4 regions of the Vibrio sp. Isolate22 genome follow, and region 3 is predicted to be linked to each of the others. Evidence: predicted binding sites of a transcription regulator. Region 3 holds the regulator's gene; each other region holds the start of a gene.
The links. Region 3 encodes PurR, which represses purine synthesis genes. Its sites were predicted from a motif close to TNANGNAAACGTTTNCNTNA; they were not measured.

Region 1 (7,869 bases), on a different contig from region 3:
CATCAACTTCAACGCTGGTACAACAGGCGTAAGCATGGTTGAAGGTCGTATCTCTGCAGGTGTTGTTGTAGGTAACGGTTCAGACATCGGCGGCGGCGCTTCTATCATGGGTACTCTGTCTGGTGGCGGTACTATGGTTATCTCTATCGGCGAAAACTGCCTACTAGGCGCAAACGCGGGTCTTGGTTTCCCAATGGGCGACCGCTGTACTGTTGAGTCTGGTCTATATGTAACGGCTGGTACGAAAGTTCGCATGCTAGATAAAGAAGGCAACGAAGTAGAAATCATTAAAGCTCGCGACCTAGCTGGTGTTTCTGATCTGCTATTCCGTCGCAACTCAATCACCGGTCAAATTGAGTGTCTAGCGAACAAGTCTGCTGTTGAACTAAACAGCGAACTACACAGCAACAACTAATCTAGATGCTAGAAAATACGAAGCCGCTGGGGTTAAATCCAGCGGCTTTTCTTTTATCTGTAGATAATGAAAGACGTTACACTTTCTCAGCGGCTAACTGCTCTAGAGCCTGGATAGAGGTTTCAGATACTAGTGTGCCATCCATGTAGTAGCTGACCTTATCGCCATCGCGAACACCCAGTAGTACAGCTTTCTGACCATCGTTGTAAGTGATGTCCATGCGAATCGTGTTTTCATCGATTTGCTGCATTTCACCCCATTCGATCTGGCGATTGTTGAAGCCTAGTGGTGCTTCTTTTAATGAATCGTCTAGGCTGTCATTCACATCGATCATAGTGTCGACTTTGCTATCGAAGATGTGAGGCGCGCCAGTAAGTGGGTTTTTACCTGCCCAGAATTCAATCGAGTTAAATACAATGTAATCGGCTGCAGTAGTCAATGCGTAAACCGGAGCAAGCAAGAAGTTGACGCCCGCACGAGCATAACGGTTATCCACTACCTCGACGTTAAACTTCATTAATTTCCCAGTCACAGCGTTACTACCTACACACCCAGCTAACGACATGACAATCGCTGCCACTGCAACGGCTTTTGTGATTGTTGTTTTCATAGTTCCCTCTTATGCCACGATGATTGATTCAGTTTTTGCACAGACGAACGAATATCCCACTGCATAAAAACAGACATTATTCGCCTAACAAATTGATTCCATAACATTTAGCGTAGTGGAGATTTTTAGAACAGCAAACCTCAATTTATCACTCTGGTTCCAAAAAAATTCACAAAAAAAAGCGCAGACCTTTCGATCTGCGCTTTTAATTTTTGCTTAATCTAATCTAGATTAACGCGGCATGATTAACCCACGTTCTTACGTGCGTTTTGGAACATACGCATCCAAGCACCGTTCTCGCCCCAACCTTCTGGAGACCAAGAGTTAGCCACTGTGCGGAATACACGTTCTGGGTGAGGCATCATGATAGTCACACGGCCATCCGTCGTTGTTAAACCTGTGATAGCGTTTGGCGAACCGTTCGGGTTATTCGGGTATTGCTGCGTTGGGTTACCGTGGTTGTCAACGTAACGTAGAGCAACCGTACCTGAGTTTTCAATCGCGTTTAGGTGGTCGTTGTCACGTACTTCTACGCGGCCTTCACCGTGAGAAACAGCGATAGGCATGCGAGAACCTTCCATGCCGTTGAAGAATACAGAATCAGATTTCTGAACTTCAACTAGACTGAAACGTGCTTCAAAACGCTCAGATTCGTTGCGAACGAAACGTGGCCAGTACTCTGCACCTGGGATAAGTTCGCGTAGGTTAGACAGCATCTGACAACCGTTACATACACCTAGAGAGAAGGTATCTTCACGCTTGAAGAAGTTTTCAAATTGCTCACGAGTCGAGTCGTTAAACAGAACTGACTTAGCCCAACCTTCACCAGCGCCTAGTACGTCACCGTAAGAGAAGCCACCACATGCTACAAGGCCGTTGTACTCATCAAGTACCGCTTGACCAGTAAGGATGTCGCTCATGTGAATATCAGTTGCTTCGAAACCTGCACGGTCGAATGCTGCTGCCATTTCAACGTGAGAGTTAACTCCCTGCTCACGTAGAATCGCCATCTTAGGCTTAGCGCCAGTGTTGATGAAAGGTGCAGCGATATCTTCGTTAACATCGAAGCTCAGTTTCACGTTTAGACCTGGGTCTGAGTTGTCTTTCTTCGCTTCGTGCTCTTGGTCGGCACATGCTGGGTTATCACGTAGACCTTGCATCTTGTGCGTTGTCTCCGCCCAGATAGTACGCAGTTCAGTACGGTTACGTTCAATCACTACAGACTCACCAGACTTAATCACTAACTCATCAGAAGCTTCAACAGAACCAATCACGTGTGAACACGCTTCTAGACCGTTTGCTGCAAGCGTAGAAAGAACTGCGTCTAGGTCATCGTTGCGAACTTGGATTACCGCACCTAGCTCTTCGTTGAATAGTGCAGCTAGTGCGTCTTCACCTAGTGCTTCGATGTTTGCATTAACACCACAGTGACCTGCGAACGCCATTTCAGCAAGAGTAACGAATAGACCACCATCGCCTTTATCGTGGTAAGCCACTACTTGGTCGTTAGCAACCAGTGCTTGAACACCTTCGTAGAAACCTTTCAGTTGTACTGCGTTGTCTACGTCTGCTGGCTTATCACCAAGCTGCTTGTAAACTTGCGCTAGTGCCGTTGCACCTAGACGGTTTTTGCCGTTACCTAGGTCGATAAGTACTAAGCTTGAAGCGCCTTTGTCAGTGCGAAGCTGAGGCGTAATTGTCTTACGAACATCTTCAACACGAGCAAATGCAGTGATAACTAGAGATAGCGGAGAAGTTACTTCTTTCTGCTCGCCGTTCTCTTCCCACTTCGTCTTCATCGACATTGAGTCTTTACCCACAGGGATAGTTAGACCCAGTGCTGGACATAGCTCTTCACCGACTGCTTTCACCGCTTCGTAAAGACCTGCATCTTCACCAGGGTGACCCGCTGGAGACATCCAGTTAGCCGACAGTTTAATGTGTTTGATATCGCCGATGTTAGTCGCTGCAATGTTTGTGATTGCTTCACCAACTGCTAGGCGAGCCGATGCGCCGAAGTCTAGCAGTGCCACTGGCGTGCGCTCACCAAGAGACATCGCTTCACCATGGTAAGAATCGTAACTTGCTGCGGTTACTGCACAGTTAGCAACAGGAACCTGCCATGGGCCAACCATTTGGTCACGAGCAACAAGGCCAGTTACCGAGCGGTCACCGATAGTGATAAGGAATGTTTTCTCTGCGACAGTTGGTAGGCGAAGAACACGGTCAACCGCTTCGTTCATTTCGATACCAGAGCGGTCAATCGCTGGGTTGTTCGCTTTTAGCGTTTTCGCATCACGGTGCATCTTAGGTGTTTTACCTAATAGGATGTCCATCGGCATGTCGATTGGCGTGTTGTCGAAGTGTGAATCTTCAAGTTTAAGTTCACGCTCTTCAGTAGCTTTACCAACCACAGCGTATGGTGCACGTTCACGCTTACAAATAGCGTCGAACGTTGCCATGTCTTTGTCTGCAACCGCCATTACGTAACGCTCTTGAGATTCGTTACACCAGATCTCAAGTGGGCTCATGCCCGGCTCATCGTTTGGCACGTCACGTAGGTTGAAGATACCGCCACGTTCACCATCGTCTACTAGCTCAGGAAGTGCATTTGAGATACCGCCCGCGCCCACATCATGAATGAATGCGATAGGGTTCGCATCACCTAGTTGCCAACAACGGTCGATAACTTCCTGACAACGACGTTCCATCTCTGGGTTTTCACGTTGTACCGAAGCGAAATCAAGATCTTCAGAAGAAGAACCCGAATCCATTGAAGATGCTGCACCGCCACCAAGGCCGATGTTCATCGCAGGACCACCCAGAACGATTAGGCTTGCACCTACTGGGATCTCTTTCTTCTGAACGTGCTCGTCACGGATGTTACCAAGACCACCAGCCAGCATTATCGGCTTGTGGTAACCACGTACTTCTTCACCTGCGTGAGAATTTACTTTCTCTTCGTAAGTACGGAAGTAGCCTAGTAGGTTTGGACGACCAAATTCGTTGTTGAATGCCGCGCCGCCAAGAGGACCTTCAAGCATGATATCCAATGCAGTAACGATACGGCTTGGTTTACCAAAGTCAGTTTCCCAAGGTTGAACGAAGTTCGGGATCTTAAGGTTAGATACAGAGAACGCTACAAGACCAGCTTTTGGCTTACCACCGATACCTGTTGCGCCTTCATCACGGATTTCACCGCCTGAACCTGTTGATGCGCCCGGCCATGGAGAGATAGCCGTTGGGTGGTTGTGCGTTTCAACCTTCATCAAGATGTGTGTTTTCTCTTGGTGGTAGTTGTACTGGCGAGTTTCAGGATCTGGGAAGAAGCGACCTACTTCAGAGCCCGTCATAACAGCTGCGTTATCTTTGTATGCAGAAAGTACGTTATCAGGAGTCACTTCAAACGTATTCTTAATCATCTTGAACAATGATTTTTCTTGCTTCACGCCGTCGATAGTCCAGTCAGCGTTGAAGATCTTATGACGACAGTGCTCTGAGTTCGCTTGTGCAAACATCATTAGCTCGATGTCAGTCGGGTTACGTTCAAGCTTAGTTACAAAGCTTTCAAGTAGGTAATCAATCTCATCTTCTGCAAGAGCAAGACCTAGGGTAACGTTTGCTTCTTCAAGCGCTTTACGGCCGCCAGTAAGAAGATCAACTTCCGTATAAGGTGCTGGTTCTGCAACGGTGAACAGTGCTGCTGCTGATTCGAAGTCAGTGAATACCACTTCCATCATACGGTCGTAAAGAATCGCTTTCAGTTCAACAAGTTGAAGCTCAGAAAGTTCAGAAGACGTTTCAATGTAGAAAGCCGTACCGCGCTCTAGGCGAGATACTTTCGCTAGACCACAGTTATGTGCGATATCAGTAGATTTTGAAGACCAAGGAGAAATAGTACCTGGACGAGGAGTAGCAAGCAGCAGTAAACCTTCAGGTTCATGCTCTTCAATCGTTGGACCGTAAGTCAGTAGCTTTTCTAGCTTCTCAACTTCAGACGCGTCTAGGTCTGCTGTTAAATCAGCAAAGTGGGCAAACTCAGCGTAAATACCTGTTACAGGTAAGCTTAATTCACGACAAAGCTCTAAAAGCTTGTTAACACGAAACTCAGATAGAGCTGGGGAGCCACGCAAAATTCTCATGTGCTTAGGTCTCTTATGCAGTTGATTAAGGTGATATTGGAATAAATTCAGTGGGTTAAAGGAAAAACCTAACTGTTTTCTTCGAAGCTATTCCCGAAGGTTTAAAAACCTATGCCGATTCCACCTCTTCAATGCGAGCGCATTATAAAGCATTTTTTTTTGTGACGTAACACCAAAAGCAACCGTTTGCGTGATTTTTTTCATGTTTCTGAGTAAATGGTGGTTTTGCTGCATTTATCACCACTTTTACATCTGTTTAATGAAACCTGCTTTGCCAGTCTGGCGGGGTTTGGTATAAAGGGGCTTCCACTTTTCGAGATTTCATTTTGATGCCTAAATTTTCTCTCATCTTTTCGTCTAAGTTCTTTCTGCTGGTTATCGCTCTGTTTGGGCTAACCGCATGCCAGATTGAGTCTGAGCCTAAAAATGTCCTCGAGCAGATACGAGAGCGTGGCGTGCTTCGTGTCGGTACTCTGAATAACCAACTCTCTTATTACATTGGTCCTGATGGCCCTGCTGGTCTCGATTACGAATTGGCTCGTGAGTTTGCACAAGAGCTAGGGGTTAAGCTTGAGGTTAAACCGGCTTACCGTCTATCCGGCCTATTCCCTGCTTTAAAGAAAGGCGAGATCGACCTTATCGCTACTGGGTTAACGCAAAACAACAAACTGACACGTGCTTATCGTGCAGCGCCTGCTTATTACTATGTAAGCCAACAGGTGGTGTACAAAAAAGGCCAATGGCGCCCAAGAAACCTAGCTCAACTTATCAAGTTTGAAAACGACCGCCAGGCTGAATTCATCAAAGCGCAAGCTGAATCAGAAGACGCGTCACCTAACGAGACTCTGACGCCCTCTTTAGTTGTGGTCAAAGACTCGCACTTCGAACCAACACTTAAGCAATTACAGAACACGCACCAGGACTTCATCTACGATGCAGTTGGTAATGCTGATATCAATGATCTGCTAAAAGAAGTATCAACAGGCGAACGCTTATTTACGGTTGCAGACTCTATCGAACTGTCGCTGGCACAACGTTTATACCCAGACGTAGCATTGGCGTTTGAGCTCACTGAAGACCAACCTATCTCTTGGTACTTAGAGAAGTCTGAAGATGAAAGCCTTTACGCATTGCTGATTGAGTTCTTCGGCAACCTAAAACAGTCTGGTGAACTTGCTTCGCTAGAAGAAAAGTACATCGGTCATATTGGCACTTTTGATTACGTTGATACTCGTGCCTTTATCCGTGCGCTAGACAGCAAGCTACCAAAATGGTCACCACTGTTTCAGAAGTATTCGCAAGAGTTTGACTGGCGCTTGATTGCTGCACTTGCTTATCAAGAGTCACACTGGAACCCAGTCGCACGCTCACCAACCGGTGTTCGTGGCATGATGATGCTGACACTGCCGACAGCGAAGAGCGTTGGTGTGACCAACCGTCTCGACCCTAAACAGTCGGTACAAGGTGGTGTTGAATACCTGCGTCGTATCGTGAACCGAGTACCAGATTCAATCACGCAACACGAAAAGATCTGGTTTGCGCTTGCTTCATACAACGTCGGTTACGGACACATGATGGACGCACGCCGCTTAACCAAAGCACAAGGCGGAGATCCTGATGCTTGGGGTGATGTAAAAGACAGGCTACCTCTACTAAGACAGAAGAAATACTACAGCCAAACTCGCTATGGTTATGCTCGTGGTGATGAAGCAAGAAACTACGTAGAGAACATTCGCCGTTATTACCAAAGCATCATCGGCCATGTTAATAAACGTAATAAAGAACAAGAAGAGAGTCTGGAAGGATTGATCGTTATTCCACCTTTAGAGACTTCTGGGGCTGAATCTAGCATCAGCGCTGCAGAATCAACAGTTAGCGGTTCTGAGTCTTCGAAATAGAAACCAAAAGAGCAATACCTTCCAGTATTGCTCTTTTTTATTGCGCTTGCTATCGCTTACACAAAGGAGTGGTGTGGATAAAAGGCAGTGTCATATTACAGTAACAATCGCACCTTATAACGACACACCACAATCAAGATTATCGTTCTGTTGCACTTGGCCATTGGCCGAAGTTAAAGGCTTAAGAATAGAGTTGCTCTTCTAAGTCAGCCTCTGCGCGACAGAACAAACAGACGAATCACACTATAATTAAATCGTTAGTCCAAACGACACAGTCAGACGACCAATAGGAAATCATTGAAATGATGAAGAAACTGAAATCGAAACGCCTTGATAAGACAGTTGCTGCAAACCGTCGTAAGCGTATGCTTTCAAATAATAAGAAGAAGATCATTTGGCGCAACCGTGCTTTCATGCAGATGCTTGCCGAGTAAACACTAAGGCCAATAAATTTGTCTGGCACTCTAACGATGAGAGTGCCTTAGACTCACTGCTATTTCTTTTTACGAGCCTTATCAGCTACAAGCTGCTGCTCTTCCAATAACCGCTCTTGCTTTCGCTTCTCTTTTATCTCTTTTCGACGACGCTTAAAAAACGCCTGTAGTTGCTCGCGACACTCATCTTCTAATAACCCGTGTTCAACATCGGCATAATGGTAAGAAGCTTGGCTTTCAAACAAATTCAACACCGTCCCTGCCGCACCTGCTTTTAGATCTGGCGCGCCAAAAACAATACGCTTCACTCGGCTATGTAACAAAGCACCCGCACACATAGGGCATGGCTCAAGTGTGACATACAAGGTGG
Region 2 (7,869 bases), on a different contig from region 3:
ATGGCTTCGATAAGCACTTAAGCGGCAAAGGTGAGGCCATCTCACGTGGTGTACCGATTGAAGCCGCAATGACTGACAACGCTTTGATTGCATGGGAAATGAATGGTGAACCTATTCCATATCTTCACGGTTTCCCACTGAGAACGGTATTTGGAGGACGCCCAGCTTCTGTCTCTCAAAAGTGTACTACGGGTATTAGTATTCGTAATAAAGTGCATGATGGCCATAAAATGGCAGCACCCGCATATCAAGTGCCTAAGCACCCAATCGCACCTGGTGAAAAAGTAGAAAACAAGGATTTTAGAATCATTGAAGAGATGATTGTGAAGTCGCTGATCACCTCTCCTAAAAGCGGTACTGAGTTTACGCTAGGTAAAAAGGTTAAAGTGAGCGGGCATGCATGGGCTGGGCTGAGAACTGTTGAGAAGCTCCAAGTCAGTTTCGATTACGGTACAACTTGGCATGATGCAGACCTCAAGAAGCCCGTTAACAAAGGCGCATGGCAGCAATGGGAACTTGATCTTGAATTTCCTATGACGGGTTATTACGAAATATGGGCGAAGGCCACGAATAGTGAAGGTGATAGCCAGCCTGTTGTTCAACCACAATGGAACCCAAAAGGGTATCTGTTTAATGGTTGCCATAGAGTTGCGGTAAGAGTTTCGTGAGGAAAGCCATGTGTGATAATTCAACTCAGAACAACAAGCGCTCTTATCGTAAAGACATTATGAGGGCGGCGCTGGTCTGTAGCTTGTTAACCTCAATGCTTGTTCATGCCGATGAAGTACCGGATAACCCAAAGGCTTTCTATGGGGTAGATAAGAGTTCAGGTTTAATCATGGCTCCGGGATGGGAGTTAGTGAAAGGCCAATGTAATGCGTGCCACACAAGTCTTATAGTAGCGCAGAACAGTGGTACCCGAGAGCAATGGCGTGAAACGATTCAATGGATGGTAGACACGCAGGGGCTATGGGACTTGTCTGATACATGGGACCCGGTACTGGACTATCTGAGCACCTACTATCAAGACAAAGGTATCGACATGAACAAGTATCGACGTAAACCTATTCATAGCGCTCTGATGCCGCCTATGCCGGGAGAGCAATAATGAATCTAACTAAGTTCACGCTGCTCTGTGTAGCGTCGACTGCTGCTGTGATGTCACTCTCCGCATGCACTGACGACAACACTGCAACGGTGGGAAAGGTTTCACCAAAGCTGACAGTACAAAGTGACAAAACAGAACCTTATATACCGAACCTGATGGCAGGTGAAAAGCTCGTTAACAACCTATGTAGCCAGTGTCACGGTGATAAGATCATTCCTTTCGTGCAGACTTACCCAAATATTAAAGGGCAAAAATCCAGCTACATCCTTAAACAATTGCGTGATTTTAAAAGTGATGCACGTCAGGACTTATATATGCAGTCAGTCGTGAAGTCTCTATCTGATAAGGATTTACAGGATGTCGCTGCTTTCTATAGCACTTTAAAGCCATTGGATTTGTATGAACGCTCTCAGGAGTATTACCACCAATAGCGTTCGCTTGTGGTTCACAAGAAATACACTGAAATTAAAAAGGGCTGCGAGTGCAGCCCTTGTTCGTTTTTGTTTTGTAGTAGCGGTAAGGTTGGTGTTATGCCGCTTTAATATGGGTCGTAATGTATGGTTGCCATGCTTGTTGGTACAGCTCTAAAGATTGGCGTCTCAGGCTAGTGATTTGCGCCGCTTCAATGTCGTTGATTGGGCGCTTTTCAGCAATGGCATGGCGCTCAATACCTTGAATGATCTCGTATAGCTCATGTTCAGGACCACTTTTCACATCCGCTATCGCTTTTAAGTGCAGTTGAACCTCGGCAATCATATTGGTTTTTGGTAAGCGAACCAGAAGGTTAAGGTCACGGTAGCCAGAATCTGCTGGTGACTTAAACTTGTTTTTCACTTTTACTACGTCCGCTTCACGGCTCAGTGCTTCGTACACTTCAACTAGGCTTTCTACATCATTAGCGATGATTGTTGCGCGAGCTAGGTCGGTGATTCTTGTGTTGTCACCATCCAGTTCCAATTCAATTTTCTCTTGAGCGCGAGCTTGAGATTTAACACCAGCGAATAGGGCATCTGAATTAGTGAGAAGAGCAGTACTTTTACAGATTGTCTCTAGCTCTGCTTGCGCTTGGTGAGCTTTGCTGTAAAGGATGTCGAAGTCGGTATAAGGCTGAGTTGGACGTGAGTCGAATGCCTTGATGCCATATAGCCCGCTTAGGCTGTGGCGGAATACGTTTGATGAAACTTGGTTTTGCGAAGACGCTGTGCGCGATTGATCAGTTGAACTCGTTGAAACAGGTGCTGCTGCGAATGCAGGCGCTCGGCTCAATACTAGAAGCATCAGGGCCGTCGTACGGAGAAATACACTCATTCAAACTCCAAAATACAAGGTTACAAAAACGTGTAGTTAAAAGGGGTAACCAGTAACGCATAAGAGTAAAAAAGCTTAACTAAACTCACTACATATTAAATGGGGCTAGTTAAGACAGAAACCAACTCTAACGTTTAATATTGCTTTAAAATGTGAACATATAGACAAATAATCCAAGCGTTTGTTCCGCAATTTTAAGAACTTTGAACCTAGCCAGTTTCTGGTCTTATTCGAAACCAATTTGGTGCTTTAAGCCAAGCTAAGGTTGCTCTTACTTCTCTATACTGTACCCTTGCATTATGACTGTTTAACATGAACGAAAGATGAATAATCCTGAATTTTGGCACAATAAATGGGCAGCCAACCAAATTGGTTTCCACCTTGAAGATGTAAACCCACTTTTGGTTGAGTTTTGGAAAGCAACTGAGCCTAGCTATGAGAAGAGTGTTTTTGTTCCTCTATGTGGCAAGAGTGAAGATCTGATTTGGCTGGCGTCTAAACATGAAGACGTTCAAGGCGTGGAATTGAGCCAGATTGCGGTTCGAGCTTTTTTCTCTGAGCATTTTTACACGCCAACCGTAACTCAAATTAACGGTCAACATGAGCTTTATCAGTTTGATGAGTTAAGTATTTACACTGGGGATTACTTCACTGCGCCAATTCAGCCTGTCGATATTATTTATGACCGCGCTTCTCTAGTCGCTTTGACTGCTGAAATGCGAGTGCAATATGTAGAGCGCTTAAAGCAACTGCTGAAGCCTGGCGGCAAGATCTTACTTGTAACGCTAGACTACGACCAAGATGAAATGGCAGGCCCCCCGTTTAGCGTACCTAAACTAGAAATCGAACAGTTGTTTGCGGGTTACAAGATTACATTGTTGAACCAAGATATTGCAGACGATGAGCACCCTAAGATTGCTAAGAAAGGTTTGTCTCGATTCAGTGAGGAAGTGTATTTGATTGAATCGGAAGTCTAGATTCAGTTTACTTTCGAAGAGATAACACTAATGAAAAGACGGGCACATGGCCCGTCTTTTTGATCGTTAAGATTCAAGATCTAAGAATTTGATTAGTAAATCACTTTTACCTTCGATGCGCTGTTGATTGCATCTTCAATCGCGGTTTCTGTGCTCTTACGGCGTGTTAGTGCAACACCAAGGCGGCGGCGACCATCGATGTCTGGCTTACCAAACAGACGAACTTGTGTTTGTGGTGCCTCTAATGCTTCTGCAAGGCCTTCAAAACGGATGTTTGTTGATGTGCCTTGGCCAAGGATTACTGCAGATGCACAAGGGCCATACTGAGTAATTGATTTGATAGGCATACCTGTAAATGCGCGTACGTGCAGTGCGAACTCTGAAGAGTCTTGAGACATCAATGTTACCAAACCTGTATCGTGTGGGCGAGGGGATACTTCGTTGAAGATCACATGGTCGCCTTTAACGAACAACTCAACACCAAAGATACCATAACCACCCAGAGCATTAACCACTTGCTCTGCCGTGTACTGTGCCGCTTTTAGAGCGTTGTCTGACATAACCTGAGGCTGCCATGATTCACGGTAGTCGCCGTCTTCTTGGCGGTGGCCGATAGGTGCACAGAAATGAACACCGTCGACTGCACGAACAGTGAGAAGAGTGATCTCATAATCAAAGTCGATGAAGCCTTCAACGATTACACGCCCAGCGCCAGTGCGACCACCTTCTTGTGCATAGTCCCACGATTTTTGGATGTCTTCTTCGGTTTTGATAACGCTCTGGCCTTTGCCTGAAGAACTCATTACTGGTTTAACAACGCAAGGCATACCGACAAATTCAACCGCGGCAGCGAAGTCTTCAAAGGTATCTGCAAAGCGGTAAGGGGATGTGCTTAGCTTGAGTTCTTCTGCAGCCAGGCGACGAATACCTTCACGGTTCATCGTTAGCTTAGTTGCGTTAGCTGTTGGAACGACATTCAAGCCTTGTGCTTCAAGCTCTACCAACTTGCTGGTGGCAATAGCTTCAATTTCAGGTACCACATAATCTGGCTTTTCTAGTTCAATAATAGCTTGAAGTGCATCGCCATCTAACATGTCCAGTACATGGCTACGATGCGCGACTTGCATAGCTGGCGCATCTGCATAACGGTCACAAGCAATAACTTCCAAACCTAAACGTTGGCACTCGATAGCCACTTCTTTGCCAAGTTCACCTGAACCTAATAGAAGTACACGAGTAGCATTTTCACGAGTAGCAGTACCAAACATAGAAATTCCTTCCGATCTTTTGAACGATTGATTGAAAACGGGGTGATCATACTTATTTAAACGACAAAAGCAAACGTTTGCGTGGGTTGTGGTGTTAATTACAAGCATAAAAAAAGCAGCCCTATAAAAATGGGCTGCTTATTTAAAAGGTTGTTAATTAGATGTACTTAGATTGCTAAGTAAGTCACTGGAATGTCGGGATTAATCGCTTCTAATGTAGATTGCGTATCCGCTAGGTGACTGATGCTACCTTCGGCGATTTCAACCAATGCTGCGCTTTCAATTTGTTCAAAGTCGAAGCCTGCAAGTTTTAGTTGAATCAACGCCACTTGTAGTGGCGGAAGGCTAGGGTTGAATGCTGCGTTTTCAGCGTAAGCACCAGTAAAGATCTCACCAGTCGTTAGCTGGAGCGACACACCACTTAAATTTTTAGTGTATGGCGCATGGCTGCGGTTAAGCGCGGCTAATGCTTCAACTACAATAGGAGTCGTCTCTTCTGTCGTGTACTTATGGTCGAGTTCAGACATTAAGCCTGTTGTTACGCCAAGATCAGAAGGTCCAAATGAATCAGGTAGGTATTCTTGTAGCGACATTTCATCACGCTGCGGAAGCTGAACTTTAAGCTCTTTCGCTGTAGTCAACTCATTCATAAATTGACGACAGTGACCACAAGGGCTGAAGTTAATTGTGATGTCTGAAATACCACGCTCACCTTTCATCCAAGCGTGGCTGATTGCTGATTGTTCAGCGTGTACGGTTTGGCCAAGTTGCGCACCAGCGATTTCAAGGTTTGCACCAAAGTACAAAGTACCAGACAAACCACGAACGATTGCACCAACGTAAAAGTCAGATAACGGTGCGTATGAATACGCAGCAGCAAAAGGAAGTAGTGCGATACGTAGTTCGTTATCCGCTAAACCACTTGCTTGAAGCAGGCTAGAGAACTGTTCTGGAGACAATGTCGCGTCAAAGTTGTCTGCTAATACGATGTCACTTAAAAGCGCTTTCATTGATGATGGAGCACTTTCCAGCGCCAGGGTAATACGACTGTTCATGTTGAATCCTTAATTGACCTTAGGCTTTAAGTTTATGCAATGCTCAGGAATTTTCTGTGACAGCGATCGCTATTGTACTGTTTCCGTTACATCGGTTTACATAATTAGAGTGAGGTCACACTTAAAATCGATTGCAAGGACCATTTTTACAGCTGATATCGCACTTATTGCTCAAAATCGCCGGCTTTTAGCTGGATAAATGGCAATAAAAAGCCCAAGCAAACACTGATATCTACAGGGCTAGGCTTGGGCTAAATCTGGTTGTTTACGTCTAGGCTAGGAATAGAACCAGACCACAGCACCAAACACGCTAGGTGCGATTATTGAGGTGATAACGCCACAAAGCACTAACGCCAGTGAACTGAAAGCGGCGTCTTCTTGGTTCTTTTCAGCGCAAGTTGCCGTACCTAGCGCGTGAGAAACCGTGCCCATGGTTAAACCCCTGGCAATAGGGCTCTTAATGCCAATTAGATTGTAGATAGGGTAAGCAAAAATTGCCCCAAATAATCCGACGATAAGAACCAGTATTGCAGCAATCGCCGCTTCACCACCAAGATGGCTTGATACTTCCATCGCAATAGGGGTAGTGACTGATTTGCCCAATAGACTCGCAATCAAACTTAGGTCGGCTTTGAAAGCGACGGCAATCATTGCTGCTGTTGTCATCGACATCACACTACCTAGCGTGCAGGCAAAGGTAATGATACGCCAGTTAGCTCGAATTTGAGGTAGCTGTTCATATAACGGATAAGCTAGGGCGACAACCGCTGGCTGAAGCATGTACGTAATCCAAGTGTTGTCTGCGTAGTAAGTCTCGAACGGGACTTTAAAGAACGTCAAAATTGGAATGATGATGCCAATGCTTATTAGCAGCGGGTTACATAGCGGGGAGTTCACTTTCTGACTTACCCAACGAGCAAACAGAAACACCACAATAGTTAATAGAATCCACATGATTACTTCCCCCTCGCTAGCAAGCGATCTAAGAACCATGATAAGGAGACTAATACAATGAGCGTGCCACCCACTGCACTCGCCATAATCGGCAGCGCGTTAGCGATCAGCATGTCAAAGTGCTCCATAAGCCCGACACTGATCGGGACAAACAATAAAATCATCAAACGAATAATTAGGCTGGCACCAGGTTGTACCCAGTGTGCCGGCACAATACCAATCACCATGGCAGTGAACAGAATTAACATGCCAAAAATACTGCCTGGGATTGAGGTGTCTAAGTATTGTTGTAACGCGTTGCCTGCAGTGAGAGCACCTATGATTAAGGTGAAGGAGATTAAGCAGTAAACGAGTTTGATCAATCTTTCTTTCAAGGTTTTACATCTCTCGATAATGGGTTAACTAGCTAGCTTTTCTACGTATTGATACACCGCTTTCAAGATAGCCATTTTCTTCTCGTCACTTTCATGTTCGTGTGCGAGGTTCTCTAGGTTGAGCATGTACTCTTCTAAGCGGCTTTCGTAAAACTCACGACAATGGTTTGCCCACTTAAGTTGCTCGGATTCATCTAGCGTCCATGGGAAATTACGTGCGCGGTAACGGAACAACAAAGGCTTGATGCGTTCGTCACTGAAGGTGATGTCTAACGCTGCTAAGTTATTTGGGTCAGTCTCACGGATGATGTTCATCGCGGTTTTATCCGCCGGTGAGAAGAAGCCATCGTAAAGTTGGGTATCTACATCGTCGCTCTTTTCGTACTCACGTTCCTGTGAATATAAGCCAATCAATTTTTCACGAATTTCTGGGTGCTCGCGCAGGATCGCGAGGTTCTTCAAACACTGCTGACGATCAATACCAATGGTTTCTGCATTTTCAGCGGTTAACGTTTTTGCTGGCGCTAGAATAGGGCACTTATTGAGTTGAACCAGCTTAATTGGCACTGGTAGCTCGTCTTCATTTAGGTCGCTGCGCTTGGTGTAAAGTCTTTCTCTGAGTTCATCAGTATCAAGTTCCAATAGCGGGCTTGGGTCTTTTGCTAGGTCGACAACAATCACCGCATTTTGATTGGTAGGGTGCCAAGCCATAGGAACAATCCAGCTTGTGTAATTGCAGTCACGACCGAACATACCTGAAACGTGCATTAACGGTGTCATGTTTACGATGTCGACCAGCTCATTCAGCTTACGTTTGTGGCGCAT
Region 3 (7,869 bases):
TCTGAGATACCAATAGCCAACGGTGACAAGCGGTAGATGCTTGCGCCATCGGTAATTTCGCTGGTGAAGCGGCTAATCAACTTCTGTTTAACCAACTCATTGATTGCGTTATTCGCGCGAAACGCTGACGCTTCACCAGTATCTTCAAACAGTCGAGTGACGATAGTAAATGCATCATGCAGTTCACCCTCGCCCAACTCTTCATCGAACCTTTCATTGCTTAGTACTGCGATAGCAATCAAAAATGCTAAGCGCTCTGGCGGCAAGTTTAATGAAAAATCATGCTGCTTGACCCAGCCCACCAACTCATCAATTGGCTGCTCTTCGGCAGTTTGAGTCATTTCACTCATTGTGGTTCCTGTTACTGTTCTTCGTCATATCGAATACATTTGATATGACGCCTATTTCTTTATAACGCGGGCTTATTACGATTGCATAGCGCATGTTGTGGCTTCTTTTACCACATTCATCACTGTTATTGCGCAGGTTTTTGAGCCCAAACGTGAATATAACGGCCTAGTGACAGATATGGCTCTTGGCGGCATAGCTGCTTTTCTAGTTCCAATACATCTTCAAATTGGTAATCGCCCATGTACTCCATATTTCCTATGTAGTCACTGAAGGAGCGAATGCCAGATTTACCACAGATTTCTAGACCAGCGTCTTCTATCCATTGATAAACCTCTTCAGGCTTCAAGCCTTTTTGTGGTTGCAGCTTAAACCGTTTTCGATGTGGCATCCCATTCAATACATGAGGAATGTTGCCACAAATCACATTTTTCAGGACTAATCCGTGGTGGTTGTAAAACATTATCGAGGCAACGCCACCCGGTTTAACTTGTTCAAGTAGCAAATCGAGTGCTTCTTTAGGGTTGACCAGCCACTCCATAACGGCATGAAACATCACAAAATCGACTTTATCATCGAGATGCTCTGCCACTTTTTGTACCGGAGAATGGATAAACTGATATTGCTCTAACAGCCCCGCTTCGGTGATCCCTTCTTGAGCCAGCTTTAGCATCTCAGAAGACAGATCACATAGAGAAACCTTATGACCAAGCGCCGCGATTTTTTGCGACATCTGTGCCAACCCGCCTCCGGCATCAAGCACATGCAATGGAGAAGCAGAACCTTCAAACTTGCTCAAAGCTTGTTCTAAATCTTCCCATACGATGATCTGACGGATCTCTCCTTTGTCGGAGCCGTAAATATTTTTTGCAAATTTGTGGGCAATATCGTCGAAATTACGGTCTTCAGTCACAGCTACTTGAGTTATTATGTCCTATCGTGCCTGCTATTCTGTCACAGGAATTTCAGGAATAAAGAGGCGATGTCTCTTTTTACTACTAAGTGATGTTTTTTCGGACTATTCGGATATGTTTGAGCTGAAAAAAGTAGTGTCTTCATTACTGATGCCACTACCTGCAATGTTAATCCTCGCATTTCTGGGCTTAGCCCTAGTGATGTTTACTACTAAAAGAAAGACTGGTTGCTTAATTACCCTCTCTGCCCTCTGTGGTATTTTCCTAATCGCTTTCCAACCAGTTTCTAGTCAACTATTAATGCCAATGGAAAGGCAGCACACTGCATTTTTACCGGTCGATGAGACTGTCGATTACGTGATGGTTCTCGGTAGCGGGCACGTTGTTGATGACCAGATCCCACCAACATCTGAACTGAGCCGTACAGGCTTGATGCGTTTAAGTGAGGGAATTCGTATTTTACGCCTCTACCCTGGCGCTAAACTGATTTTGTCTGGCTACGGGGCTGGTACAGAGGTCAGTAACGCAAGAATGATGGCTAAGGTAGCCTTAGCACTTGGAGTGGCAAAACCTGACATCATTTTACTGGAAACAGCAAAAGATACCTGGGAAGAAGCTCGCCAAGCAGCAGCGTTCGTGAAAAACAAAAAGATGGTGTTAGTGACTTCAGCAAGCCACATGACACGTGCTCTTAACGAATTTAACGCAGCAGGTATGAAACCATTGCCAGCGCCAACCAACTATCTTGCTCAAGAAGGAATAGTAGAGCCATGGAAAAAGTACACGCCCAAAGCTCTTTACCTGGAACAGACGGAACGTTACTGGCACGAGACGCTGGGATTAATTTGGCAAAGCCTACGTGACTGGTTAGACACCAGTAGCGATGTTGCTGAAGAGCCAATCGTAATACCTGAAGCTTCTAGCTTAGCTGAAGACGATAACGCCATTTCGGCAGCACAGCCTCAATAGGCCAACGACATAAAATCCAAAAAATAATAAAAAAGCCGAGATATCTATGATATCTCGGCTTTTTAAGTTTGAGTTCTCTTGCTGACTAAGAGCTCTTAAAGAGTTTAGTCACCAGCAAACATGTAACCTTCACCGTGCACTGTCACAAAAATTTGTGGGTTCTTAGGGTCGAACTCCATTTTTGCGCGCATACGTCGAATTAGTACATCAATAGTACGGTCATTCGGCGCGTCAACACGGTGGCTGATCATATTAAGAATACGTTCGCGGCTCAATACCTGATTAGGGTAAGAAGACAGTGCAACCAATAATTCATATTCAGCTTTCGTCAGTTTTACCGGCTCACCGTTTTTGCTTAACGCACGACGAGGGATATCAAATGTCCATTCACCAAAACGAACCACTGACTCATCTTGTGACTCTTCAGCCTCACCTGCTGTCGTTTTACGAGCAGCAGAAATGCGCCAAAGTAGATTTTTAACTCGAACTAATAACTCGCGAAGTTCGAAAGGTTTAGTAACGTAATCGTCAGCGCCCATTTCAAGGCCAACAATTTTGTCGATGCTATCCGTGCGTCCAGTAACCAAAATAATTCCAATGTCAGATTGACTGCGTAATTCGCGAGTTAGCATCAATCCATCTTCGCCTGGTAAGTTGATGTCCAGCATAATGAGGTCAACGTTGTTTTCTTCTAACACGCTTCTCATTTGAGCACCGCTTTCGGCCTCGCTCACTGTGTAACCTTCGTTCTGGAAATAACCAACCAGTTTACTACGGGTCACCACATCATCTTCTACGACTAATACGTGATAGCTCATCTACACCACTTTTCTTATTTAATAGTTTCGGTGACTATTCTATTCATAACTAGTAACAATTCTAGTGGTACTGAAGATAAATGCCAGAAACATGGATTTTTTTTGATACAAGACAATCTTAAACCTTGCTATTTGTCGTCTAGCACAATTCAATATAGGCATTACTACTAACGAGTAACTTTGCATTTCGCAAATAACCTCGTCATCAGCCTTGGTGTGCGAAAAGACACCACAAGACTAAATCAGGATCTATGTAATGAAAGATACGAAAACGTTCAATGAGCAAAGAGCAGAAATTTACTGGTGGCTATCAAGCTTATTCGCCAAAGAGCTCACTCAAGACGAACTTGACCACTACCATTCTGTTGAAATTCGTTCTTTCTTAACTGGTTTAGGCGAAAATGAAACTCTAAAGCCTGCTATTGATAAGTTGGTTGATGCACTGAACCGCCTACAAACTCGCGAAGATGCACAACTAGAACTGTCTGCTGACTTTTGCGACCTTTTCCTAAAGACAGATAAGCATGGCGCCCTTCCTTATGCCTCAATGTACATCGGTGAAACTGGCCTATTAAACGATAAACCAGCGAAAAAGATGGAAGAGATCATGGCTAAGCACAACCTAGTGGTTAACCAAGATCTAAAAGAACCAGCAGACCACATCGCTATCGAACTCGACTTCTTAGGAAACCTAATCATTCGCTCTAATGAAACAGAATCAGAAGAAGAACTAGAAAAATCGTTCGAAGTTCAGCAACAATTTATCGAGCAACAGCTATTAACTTGGATCCCGAAATTCAACGTTAAGTGTCACGATGTTGATGAATTCGGTTTCTACGCTGCTGTCTCTTCTCTGCTAATGGCTTTCTGTCAATTAGATGCTCAATATTTAGCTGGTGAATAAGGTTAACTGATGACTAGGTAAATAAATTCCGTAGAATGTGACAATTCACCCGGATTTCTGGGTGAATTGTATTGCGAGTATTTTCTAGTCAGTCTAGAATTGTGACCGCAAACGATAAAATATGAAACATTCACGAAATGCTATGCTTATTAAGTTCAGAGCATTTCGGTGTTAAAACAAGCCGCTCACTAGCGGTTTTTTGTTTTTTAACACTTTAGTACCCAAAGAGCCCTACAAATTTAAGCTCTTAGTTAGGTAGCTTAACGGCTACTTCACTCCGTACTTTGGGGAAAGTAGCTTCTAATAGGATAAAACCATGGCCACTATAAAAGATGTCGCTCGCTTAGCAGGCGTATCAACCACAACCGTTTCTCACGTAATCAACAAAACACGTTTTGTTGCAGAAGCGACTCAAGAAAAAGTAAATAAAGCGGTAGACGAATTAAACTATGCACCAAGTGCTGTTGCTCGTAGTTTGAAGTGTAATTCAACACGAACTATCGGCATGCTAGTGACTCAATCAACAAACCTATTCTTCTCTGAAGTTATCGATGGTGTTGAGAGCTACTGCTACCGTCAAGGTTACACTTTGATCCTGTGTAACACTGGTGGTATCTATGAGAAGCAACGTGACTACATTCGAATGCTTGCAGAGAAACGTGTAGATGGCATCTTAGTTATGTGTTCAGACCTAACAGAAGAACTGAGAGAGATGTTAGATCGTCATGCTGACATCCCTAAAGTAGTCATGGATTGGGGCCCAGAGAGTTCTCAAGCAGATAAAATCATTGATAACTCTGAAGAAGGCGGCTACCTAGCGACTAAATACCTAATCGACCGCGGTCACTCAAAGATTGCTTGTTTAAGTGGCCACTTAGACAAAGCAGCCTGTGTTGAACGTATCGCTGGTTACAAGCGCGCTCTAGAAGAAGCAAACATCACTGCAAGTGACGATATGATCATCGAAGGTAACTTCGAGTGTGATACAGCAGTACTTGCGGCAGACAAAATTGTTGAGATGGAAGAGCGCCCTACGGCAGTATTCTGCTTTAACGATACGATGGCACTCGGCTTAATGAGTCGCTTACAGCAAAAAGGCATCCGTATCCCAGAAGATATCTCTATCATTGGCTACGATAACATCGAATTGGCGGAGTACTTCTCTCCACCATTGACCACCGTTCACCAACCGAAGCGTCGTGTCGGCAAGAACGCATTCGAAATTCTGCTTGAGCGCATAAAAGACAAAGACCATGAAAAACGTGTCTTCGAAATGCACCCAGAAATTGTTGAACGTAGTACAGTTAAAACGTTAAATTAACTGATAAATTGAGTTTATTTTCATCAAGCGCACCTTTGGGGGCGCTTTTTTTATCAGCAGACAAAATAAACCTAGTTTCATATAATAAAGATCATTAATTGAAGCAATATCACATTTTGAAATATCAAGTGTGAGCCTCATTCAACAAAAACTTTATTCTATTCAATCAGTCACGCACAGGGCAAATCACTTGAAAAGGTGAGACGCAAAGCTTCCGGCCTAAACCACTCGTTGGTATGGTAGCGGGGTTACCGATGGCAAAATGCAGTAACTACTAATAATTTAGTAATTTACGGCTTATTGACAATGTAATTGCAACATTTTGCTAATCTCTCGGACCTGCTTATTTGGTGGCGTAGTTCAAATACACCGAGATAAATAACATGGATAAACCGATACTAAAGGACTCAATGAAGTTATTTGAGCCCCTAGGAAAAATAAAATCACGCTCAATGTTTGGTGGATTCGGTCTTTTTGCTGATGACACTATGTTTGCTCTGGTTGTTAATGACCAGTTGCACATACGAGCAGACAAAGGCACAACAAAACAGTTCGAGCAACAAGGGTTTCAACCGTACGTCTACAAAAAACGTGGTTTCCCTGTCGTAACTAAATACTTCGCTTTACCAGAAGGCCTGTGGCAAGACCAAGAGAAAATCTTACAACTTGCAACTACGTCTCTGGGTTTTGCAAAAGAAGAGAAAGCTGAACAGTCCGCTGCTAAGCCTACTCGACTGAAAGACCTCCCTAACCTTCGACTTGCCACTGAGCGCATGTTGAAGAAGGCCGGGATTGATTCCGTAGAACGTTTATATGAATCTGGCTCTGTAAACGCATTTAATGCCATCAAGGAATCTCATACGTCCTCTGTCAGTATTGAACTGCTTTGGGCATTAGAAGGAGCGATCAATGGCACGCATTGGTCGGTTATTCCACAGCAACGTCGCGAAGAGCTTATCAGTCGCGTCAATTAACATTGTCAGTACACCCTTTTTTATACAACTAAGCCGCATTTCTGCGGCTTTTTTTTCGATTAGTAACATTAGATAGTTTGCTGTTTTAGCACCCTATCAACATCCTAGAAAGATGGGCGATAATTATACTTAAAGTCGACTTTGACCATCGGAACGAAGTTAATCTCTCCAGATGAGTTCATGATTTCTTTGACTTTGATGCTCCCGTTTCTGATTTCAAACGAACGCACGTCCACCTTTTCAGAAGCTTGAGGTAGGATTTTGCTGAGTTCATAGGAACCCTTGCCGTTTATCTCCATCCAGATTTGTTTACCAGATTCGTAAGCCTGTGATTGGCTCGCAACTACATCCCCTTTAAAGATTTTAGATTCTACAGCGGCTCTATGATAGACACCCGAACCCATAGCTTGGAAAGAGAAAAGGCTTGTTGTAGCGATAACCGTCATCATTGATAATAATTTCATAGCTAGCTCCTTAGTTGTCTGCCTGAATAATTATCTAAAACAATCTTCATGCCTCGATTGTTACGTATATAGAACGAACCAAGACCAAAACTCTTTCAATTTTTTATCACTTTTTACGTGGTACAAATTATTTCTCTTAGATTAAGTTATATAAAACAATCCTCTAGCAAAAACTCATAATCTTTTAATCGCTGGATACTTCTCCCAGCTTTATGCTGCGAATTCCTATCGCTTACACAAAGCCAAACAGTTGGGCTAACCGTTCAAACTCTACTAATCGCATAAAATAAATAGTTTTTTATCATCTAATGAAAGTTAATCTATGCTTTGCCTGTCTATCTATACTAATGGTATGCATTGAAAATTTGAGGAAGTATCAATGAGTAAGAAAATGATATTGGGTATTGTGCTAGTCGTTACGATTGTTTTATTAGGCATCAACTTTGGTCAATACCTCACGCTGGAAAACGCCAAAGCACAACAAGCCGTGTTAAACGACTATATAGAAAGTAACTTTATTGTGGCTGCCGCGACTTACTTCATCGCGTATGTATTGATCACCGCTTTCTCTATTCCAGGAGCAGCGGTTGTTACCCTTCTTGGGGCTGCTCTATTTGGATTTTGGAACAGCTTACTTTTGGTTTCTTTCGCCAGTGCGATCGGCGCAACTCTTGCCTTTTTAAGTAGCCGCTACTTGCTACGTGACTGGATACAAACTAAGTTTGGCGACAAACTGTCTACAATTAATAAAGGTGTCGAAAAAGACGGCGCATTTTACTTGTTCTCTTTACGCCTTATACCTGTGTTCCCGTTTTTCCTTATCAACCTGCTAATGGGCTTGACGCCGATGTCGGTGACTCGCTACTACGTAACAAGCCAAATCGGCATGTTGCCAGGTACTGCTGTATTCTTAAATGCTGGTACTCAACTCGCAGAAATTGATTCGCTTTCAGGTATCGTTTCACCATCTGTACTATTGTCATTTGCATTACTGGGCGTATTCCCAATTATTGCCAAATGGTTGATGAGTAAGTTTCGTTCAGCGCCTGTTGCTGAATAATTTATAATAGACAAATGACACAGATAGCCGAATAAGGTTCAATTTCAATGAAAATCTTCAGTGCATCGAATCCGACAGAAGCGCACATCATCTGCGG
Region 4 (7,869 bases), on a different contig from region 3:
GTGGTGGTTAAGGGCGACACCTTGTGGGACATCTCAGCAATGTATCTCGATAGCCCTTGGTTGTGGCCAAGGTTATGGCAGGTGAATCCAGAGATAGAAAATCCTCACCTTATTTATCCCGGAGACAAACTGTCGTTGGTTTGGATTAATGGTGAACCTGTGTTGAGCCTCAAGCCTGTTATAAAACTCAGCCCTAAGATTCGTGTCTCGGAGAAGAAAGCAGTACCTACTGTTAATGAGGGGTTGGTTTTGCCTTATTTGCAGTCTGATCGCTTGGTTGAGCAGCAAGATCTAGAATCAGCGCAACGAGTGTTGGGAACAAGCGATGGAAAACGCTTTTTGTCTGGGGAAGACCGATTATTCATATCTGGAAACCAGCAGCACCCTAAGTGGGGTATTTACCGCGCCGTTGAAACTTATCAAAGGCAGCATCCTCAAGCGAGTATCACTTCTTTGCGCTTGGTTGCCATTGCGCGCTTAAAAGAAGTCGATGATGAGTTCAGCAGCCTACAGATAGACACTCAGCTGCAAGAAGTTCTACTTAACGACCTAGTACTTCCCGAGCTGGGCGTCGACCAAGTGAATCTTTCTACCACCTTCTATCCAACTCCCAGTGCTGCGGGCCAGTTCGCCAATATTTTAGGTTCTCTCGAGGGTAATCAATACAGTGCGAAAAATCAGGTGGTGGTGATCAACAAGGGCTCGCATGACAATCTTCGCCAAGGCTCTATGTTTACTCTCAGTGAAAGTGGTGCGGTTGTGTTCGGCAAACAAGGTGAATACAGCTACAAAGAGTCTGCAGCGAGCAATAAAGTGCAGCTACCAAGTACCTCGCTCGGTGGCTTGATGGTTATTCGTCCTTATGAATATTTCAGCCTTGCCTTGATCACTCAAAGTTCAAAGCCAGTGAGCAATGACATTCTGGCGGTATCTCCTTTGGATCTAGCTGCTATGGAAGAGGCTAAGGGCAACGAGTGAATGAGCAACAACTGATCGCTTGGTTAACGTTAAGCTTTATTCCGCAACTGGGTGGAAAGCGTCTTGCCCGCCTACTGAGTGTTGATTCTCCTTTAAACATTGTTGGTTACTCAGGGCAACAGCTACAAGCACTAGGTTTATCAACCAACCAAATCTCCTATCTACGAGCGCAAGCCCCAAGAGAGGTAGAGGCCTGCCTCGCTTGGCAGGCTAAACAACCTAATCATCACATCCTGACTCCGAGTTGCCCACATTATCCTAAATTGCTGAGTGAGATAGCTTCAGCACCCACAGCTCTTTTCGTTAAGGGCAACGTTGAAAAACTGATAGAGCCTCAAATCGCCATGGTCGGCAGCCGTAATGCCAGCATCGAAGGCTTACAGACTGCGAAATCATTTGCTAAAGAGTTTGTACAAAATGGCTTGATTGTCACCAGTGGTTTAGCCTTAGGTATCGATGGCTATGCTCATGATGGTGCGTTACAAAAAGGAGGCGAAACCTTTGCTGTGCTGGGGTCTGGCTTGGATTCTATTTATCCTGCGTGTCACAGAAACCTCGCGTCTCGGATATGTGAAAGTGGGGCTCTAATTTCAGAGTTTCGTCCAAGTGCTAAACCGCGACCTGAACATTTCCCGCGTCGCAATCGTATTATTAGTGGCTTATCGTTAGGAACCTTGGTGATCGAGGCTGCAGAGAAGAGTGGTTCATTAATTACTGCTCGCTACGCTTTGGAGCAAGGACGTGAAGTGTTTGCGCTTCCAGGCTCTATCCATAGCCCAACGAGTCGTGGAGGTAATAGCTTAATCAAAGCCGGTGCTTGCTTGGTTCAAAGTGCTCAAGATGTCTTGGTTGAAATAAAGAGTCTGTTAGACTGGTCTATAGATCAACAGCCTAATTTATTCGAACCTGCGCCAAGCTTGGAAGAAAATGAACAATTGCCATTTCCACATCTGTTAGCTAACGTAGGATTAGAGGCGACACCCGTTGATATTTTGGCACAGAGAACCCATATACCTGTGCATGAAGTCATGATGCAGCTTTTAGAGCTTGAGCTCTCAGGGCATGTTGTTGCAGTTTCCGGTGGCTATATTCGAAAGGGGAGAGGCTAGCTATGATGATGGACATACTGATGTACTTGTTTGAAACCTACATCCATAGCGATTCTGAATTGCAGGTGGATCAAGACGAACTTGAAGATGAACTTCTTCGAGCAGGGTTTCACCAAGATGATATTTATAAGGCTCTCCATTGGTTAGAAGATCTTGCTGCACTGCAAGACACCGATAACCAAGCGGCGATTACTATGTGCTCCAATACCTCGATGCGTGTTTATACAAGTAAAGAGATATCACGTATTAATATGGAGTGTCGCGGTTTCTTGTTGTTCCTTGAGCAGATCAACGTCCTCACGACAGAGATCCGTGAAATGGTGATTGATCGTGTGATGGGGTTAGAGACCAATGAATTTGAGTTGGATGATCTGAAGTGGATTATCCTAATGGTGCTGTTTAACGTACCGGGTAATGAAAGTGCTTACACGCAAATGGAAGAGCTGTTGTACACCAAAGAGCAAGGTATCTTGCATTAATACAGGCTTATCATGAGTAGTAAGATTGATAATCAGCTTTTTTCAGCACATGAACATGCACTAGAACATGAACCGTGTCCACAGTGTGGCGGAGAGCTTCAGCTTCGCCATGGTAAGCACGGTCCGTTTTTAGGCTGTAAGCAATATCCGAATTGCGATTACATCAAGCCTTTGCACCAAAACGATGGCCATGTAGTCAAAGAGTTGGGTGTACCGTGCCCTAAATGCCAAAACGAGCTGGTATTGAGGCAAGGTCGCTATGGCATGTTTATTGGTTGTAGCAGCTACCCTGCGTGTAATCACATCGAATCTTTAGACCAGCCCAAAGAACAACCTGAAGAGCAGCCGTTGGTTGGCTGCCCTGAATGTGGCAAAGGTCATTTGGTCGAGCGTAAATCTCGCTACGGCAAAACCTTCTACGCGTGTGATAACTACCCTAAGTGTAAGTTTGCAGTAAACCAGCCGCCTATTATCGGTCGTTGTGAAGTGTGTCAGTTCCCGCTGTTACTCGAGAAGAAAACAGCTCACGGGATGAAAAAGCAATGTGCTGACCGCAAGTGTCATCACATTCAATCTGAATAGCCTCAGGTTATAGAAATAAAAATGGCGCTCACTGAGCGCCATTTTTTGTATCTAAACTAACAAAGCCATGCTGGCTTATTTCATCTGTTCAGCAAATTCATGAATAGCTGGATAAGCTTTTTTGTCGAGGATATCAGCCAGAGAACATAATGTTCTTTGCAGTTCGGCGTTGTAGTCTGCGCTCACGTTAATGTGGCCCATCTTACGGCCTGCTCGTTTCTCTTTACCATACCAATGAACATGACAACCGCCTTGAGCCAAAATAGCGTCAGGTAGAGTATCTTCACCAAGGATGTTGATCATTGCGGTTGGACGAATCAGCTTGGTGCTACCTAGTGGCATTCCACAGACCGCACGAAGGTGATTCTCAAACTGACAAGTCTCAGCACCTTGTTGTGTCCAGTGACCTGAGTTATGAACTCGTGGTGCAATCTCGTTAACCAACAGTGAACCTTGAACGTCAAAGAACTCAAGTGCTAGCACGCCAACATAATCTAAGCGTTCAGCAACCGCGGTAAACATGGCTTTCGCTTGTTCTTGCAGCTCAATATCATCAATTGCGGTCGATAGGCTTAATACGCCATTGGTGTGAACGTTTTCTGTCAATGGGTAAACTTGAACCTCTCCATTAGTTCCACGAGCACCAACTAGTGATACCTCACGGTCGAACGGAACAAACTCTTCTGCCACAATTGCTTGATTGTCGGTTGCAGCAATGCACTCGGCCATTTCTGTCCAAGTTGCTTCAACGCTGTCTAATGTTTTTAAACGCCACTGGCCTTTGCCATCGTAGCCGCCAAGTGTGCTCTTCAACACCATCGGTAGGCCAACATGAGCAATTGCAGCGTCAAAGTCTTCGCGAGAGTTAATCACATAGTACTTAGCGTTCTTCACGTTCGCTTCGTCTAATAGCGCTTTTTCGAGGCGACGGTCACCGCCAGCTTTGATTGCTTCTGTGGTCGGTAAGAACTTACCGCTGCGCTCACATACTTCAAGCACATCATGGGGGATGTGTTCGAATTCAGCAGTAATCACGTCCGCGCGCTCAATCGCATTTTCTAAGCCGTTGCCTAGAATCGCTTGCGTTAATGGATGAACAATATTTTTGCTGCCAACATCAAAAGCAGAAATTTCAATATTCAGCGGTGCCCCAGCTAGGGACATCATGCGAGCAAGTTGGCCCGCGCCTAACACAAGAACATGCATGGGAATTAGTCCTCTGCAGGGTTTGGATTAGCAAGTACCGTTTCTGTTTGCTCAGAGCGGAATGCTTCTACTTTTGCCATTACTTCTTCATTGTGTGTACCAATGATTTGAGCAGCTAGGATGCCAGCGTTCGCTGCACCCGCTTCACCGATAGCTAGAGTACCTACAGCAATACCTTTTGGCATTTGCACGATAGAAAGCAGAGAGTCCATTCCTTTCAGCGCTTTAGACTGAACTGGAACACCAAGTACAGGTACGCTTGTGAAAGCAGCTGCCATGCCTGGTAGGTGGGCGGCACCGCCAGCACCAGCAATAATGACTTTAATACCGCGCTCTTTCGCACTGGTTGCGTAGTCTGCAAGCAACTGAGGTGTGCGGTGAGCTGAAACCACTTTTGTTTCGTACGCTACGCCAAACTGATCCAACATGTCCGCAGCTAGCTTCATTGTTGGCCAATCAGATTTAGAACCCATGATAATACCGACAGTCATCTCAAACTCCTTCAGGTACGATTTAATTAGTGATTAGATATTTTGCGCGCATTATACGGGTAAAATTGCTCTAGGAAAACGTTTGCGTCAGTCTAAATTGCCAATTGATACATTTTATAAACAAATAGCTTTAGTAACAGTGAGTGATAATTTGTACACTTAGCGAGTTCGATAACTGACTTAATGAGGCAACCCGTGGATAACTTTCAACATACATTGCAGGCATTACAACAGGGCGAAGTCATTGCTTACCCGACCGAAGGCGTTTTTGGGGTTGGTTGTGATCCTGATAATCCACATGCCATCAAGAAATTACTCGAGTTAAAACAGCGTCCAGTTGAAAAGGGCTTGATCTTGATTGCTGCAAGTTACGAGCAGCTGCTTCCTTATATTGATGAAACCCAACTGACCGATAAGCAACTTGCGACGGTTAAAGCAACATGGCCAGGGCCGGTCACTTGGATCATGCCAACCAGTGCTAAAGTGACTGATTGGGTGAGTGGTCAGTTTGATTCAATCGCTGTGCGAGTGACGGATCACCCTTTGGTTCAAAGAATGTGTAATGAATTCGGTAAGCCGTTAACCTCTACCAGTGCTAACCTGACGGGCGAACCACCTTGTATGACGACTGAAGAAGTACAACAGCAACTTGGCCAACACTTGGTTGCGATTCTTGAAGGGAAAACGGGTGGTCGTGACAAGCCAAGCGAAATCAGAGATGCAAAAACGTCGAAAATATTAAGACAGGGTTAAACCCTGCAAAGGAAAGTAAAATGTCAGCAATTGATAAAGAAGCAGTAAAGCAGTTTTTACTGAACCTACAAGATTCGATTTGCCAACAGCTTGAACAAGCTGATGGTAGCGCACTATTTAAAGAAGATGCATGGGAACGCGAACCTGGCGATCGCCTTGGTGGCGGTGGTCGTACTCGTGTTATGACTGACGGTGCGGTCTTTGAACAAGGTGGTGTAAACTTTTCTCACGTTGCAGGTAAGGCAATGCCAGCTTCAGCAACGGCTCATCGCCCTGAATTAGCCGGACGTAAGTTTGAGGCAATGGGAGTATCGTTAGTTATCCACCCTAAAAACCCTTATATCCCAACCTCTCATGCTAACGTTCGATTCTTTATTGCCGAAAAAGAAGGCGAAGACCCTATCTGGTGGTTCGGTGGTGGGTTCGATTTAACGCCATTCTATCCTTTCGATGAAGATTGCCAGTCTTGGCATCAAACCGCTAAAGATCTGTGTGCGCCATTTGGTGATAACGTGTATCAAGAACACAAAGAGTGGTGCGATAAATACTTCTATCTACCTCACCGCGATGAAACACGTGGTGTTGGTGGTCTGTTCTTTGATGACTTAAATGAGTGGGGCTTTGAAAAGAGCTTTGCTTACATGCAGGCTGTTGGTGAAGGCTATGCTGCGGCGTACCTACCTATTGTTGAGCGTCGTAAAGAGACACCTTATGGTGAACGTGAACGTGACTTCCAGCTTTACCGTCGTGGTCGCTACGTTGAGTTCAATCTAGTCTATGACCGTGGCACCTTGTTTGGCCTACAAAGTGGCGGGCGCACAGAATCTATCTTGATGTCTATGCCGCCATTGGCTCGCTGGGAATACCGTTACGAACCAGAAGCAGGGTCACCAGAAGCGTTGCTTTATAGCGACTACCTAAAACCTCGAGCTTGGTAGTTCTTCCTTCCTTATAGGGATAGTGATAGGGTCATCTATATAGATGACCCTTTTTATAATTTCTGTTAGGTAAGGATATGACACAGCAAGTAGATCGTTATGCCGTTTTCGGTAACCCTATTGGGCAAAGCAAATCGCCATTCATCCATACGTTATTTGCTCGCCAAACTAACCAACAACTTACCTATACAGCACTACAGCCAGAACATGGCCAGTTCATTACCTCGGCCAAAGCCTTTTTTAGTGAAGGTGGAAGAGGGTGTAACGTCACAGCACCATTTAAAGAAGACGCTTATCAGTTTGCTAATCGATTGACTGAGAGAGCTGAACTAGCTGGTGCCGTAAATACCCTTAAGAAGTTAGATGATGGAGAAATCATTGGTGATAACACCGATGGTGAGGGGCTTGTTCAAGATTTACTTCAACACCAAGTGGTATTAGAGGGAGCTCGAGTTCTTTTACTGGGTGCTGGTGGTGCAGCAAGAGGAGTGATTCAACCTCTCCTCGATCAAAAGCCGCAGCAATTAGTGGTGGCTAACCGCACCAGTTCAAAAGCTGAATTGTTAGCTGAAATGTTTGCTGCGCATGGAAACATAAAAGGGATGGGGCTAAGTGATGTGAACGAAGGCTTTGATGTCATTATTAACTCAACATCATCAGGCCTAAGTGGTCAACTACCAGAAGTTTCTCCAGCTATCTTCAATAGTAATAGTGTCGTCTACGACATGGTTTATGGCTCAGGCAATACGGTATTCAACCAATGGGCATTAGATAATGGTGTTCATGCTGCTTATGACGGCTTGGGAATGCTAGTAGGACAAGCGGCTGAGAGTTTTATGTTGTGGCGTGGTCTTCGCCCAGGAACAAAACAGATTTTAAGAGAATTACGTAAGAACCTAGAGATATAACAAGGTATTTATAAAAATGAACCAATCAATCCTATTTCCAGATATCCAAGATTGGGATGAAGAGAGTCAATCTATAATCTTCCCTGCTCAGCAGTCAGGCGCATTGATTGAGTGTGAAGTGTCGATTGAAGAGTTGTCACGATTATCAGGCAAAGATATCGAAGGTGGCGAGCAAGCTTTGGCTGCCTTTTCAGAGCTTCGTTTTGATATTGAAGAGTTAGCAGAAGATCTAATAGAAGAAGAGGAGTATGACTCCTCTAATAGAATTCAGATCAAAGTGCTTTAAACGGGAAGCACAAAGTCTAGGTAGTCGTTTTTATTCTGAACGTAGTTGTCAGCTGACATCTGTAAGAAAGCACGTTCCTTATCATTCAGTGGACGTGCTTGTTTAACTGGGCTCCCTACATATAGATGACCACTTTCAA

Region 1: purL (phosphoribosylformylglycinamidine synthase) is a predicted target of PurR. The motif match lies at 5,342-5,361, and genes of this name have one in related genera.
Region 2: purT (formate-dependent phosphoribosylglycinamide formyltransferase) is a predicted target of PurR. The motif match lies at 4,727-4,746, and genes of this name have one in related genera.
Region 4: purE (5-(carboxyamino)imidazole ribonucleotide mutase) is a predicted target of PurR. The motif match lies at 4,916-4,935, and genes of this name have one in related genera.

What each region holds. Positions count from the first base shown of each region.
Region 1 is NZ_JAKEUW010000006.1:41,140-49,008, forward strand. Features, by position in the region: gene dapD (2,3,4,5-tetrahydropyridine-2,6-dicarboxylate N-succinyltransferase) at 1-415, shown strand, start outside; gene L1D55_RS05725 (DUF3332 domain-containing protein) at 492-1,025, opposite strand; gene purL (phosphoribosylformylglycinamidine synthase) at 1,271-5,167, opposite strand; gene mltF (membrane-bound lytic murein transglycosylase MltF) at 5,497-7,065, shown strand; gene L1D55_RS27565 (hypothetical protein) at 7,368-7,499, shown strand; gene tadA (tRNA adenosine(34) deaminase TadA) at 7,559-7,869, opposite strand, start outside.
Region 2 is NZ_JAKEUW010000076.1:1,135-9,003, reverse strand. Features, by position in the region: gene L1D55_RS24590 (sulfite oxidase) at 1-668, shown strand, start outside; gene L1D55_RS24585 (cytochrome C) at 677-1,108, shown strand; gene L1D55_RS24580 (c-type cytochrome) at 1,108-1,539, shown strand; gene L1D55_RS24575 (RelA/SpoT domain-containing protein) at 1,637-2,416, opposite strand; gene L1D55_RS24570 (thiopurine S-methyltransferase) at 2,740-3,393, shown strand; gene purT (formate-dependent phosphoribosylglycinamide formyltransferase) at 3,486-4,661, opposite strand; gene cdd (cytidine deaminase) at 4,829-5,716, opposite strand; gene L1D55_RS24555 (LrgB family protein) at 5,993-6,670, opposite strand; gene L1D55_RS24550 (CidA/LrgA family protein) at 6,673-7,044, opposite strand; gene sbcB (exodeoxyribonuclease I) at 7,069-7,869, opposite strand, start outside.
Region 3 is NZ_JAKEUW010000030.1:47,125-54,993, reverse strand. Features, by position in the region: gene mukF (chromosome partition protein MukF) at 1-350, opposite strand, end outside; gene cmoM (tRNA uridine 5-oxyacetic acid(34) methyltransferase CmoM) at 476-1,261, opposite strand; gene elyC (envelope biogenesis factor ElyC) at 1,377-2,231, shown strand; gene torR (two-component system response regulator TorR) at 2,336-3,049, opposite strand; gene torD (molecular chaperone TorD) at 3,306-3,953, shown strand; gene purR (HTH-type transcriptional repressor PurR) at 4,270-5,274, shown strand; cyclic di-GMP riboswitch class I at 5,445-5,530, shown strand; gene L1D55_RS16800 (TfoX/Sxy family DNA transformation protein) at 5,658-6,248, shown strand; gene L1D55_RS16795 (DUF3316 domain-containing protein) at 6,353-6,712, opposite strand; gene L1D55_RS16790 (TVP38/TMEM64 family protein) at 7,092-7,772, shown strand; gene L1D55_RS16785 (DUF2007 domain-containing protein) at 7,820-7,869, shown strand, end outside.
Region 4 is NZ_JAKEUW010000078.1:9,025-16,893, forward strand. Features, by position in the region: gene L1D55_RS24800 (LysM peptidoglycan-binding domain-containing protein) at 1-978, shown strand, start outside; gene dprA (DNA-processing protein DprA) at 975-2,087, shown strand; gene L1D55_RS24810 (DUF494 family protein) at 2,090-2,566, shown strand; gene L1D55_RS24815 (topoisomerase DNA-binding C4 zinc finger domain-containing protein) at 2,579-3,148, shown strand; gene L1D55_RS24820 (5-(carboxyamino)imidazole ribonucleotide synthase) at 3,224-4,354, opposite strand; gene purE (5-(carboxyamino)imidazole ribonucleotide mutase) at 4,360-4,845, opposite strand; gene L1D55_RS24830 (L-threonylcarbamoyladenylate synthase) at 5,041-5,598, shown strand; gene hemF (oxygen-dependent coproporphyrinogen oxidase) at 5,619-6,536, shown strand; gene aroE (shikimate dehydrogenase) at 6,614-7,444, shown strand; gene L1D55_RS24845 (DUF1488 domain-containing protein) at 7,461-7,730, shown strand; gene L1D55_RS24850 (gamma carbonic anhydrase family protein) at 7,727-7,869, opposite strand, start outside.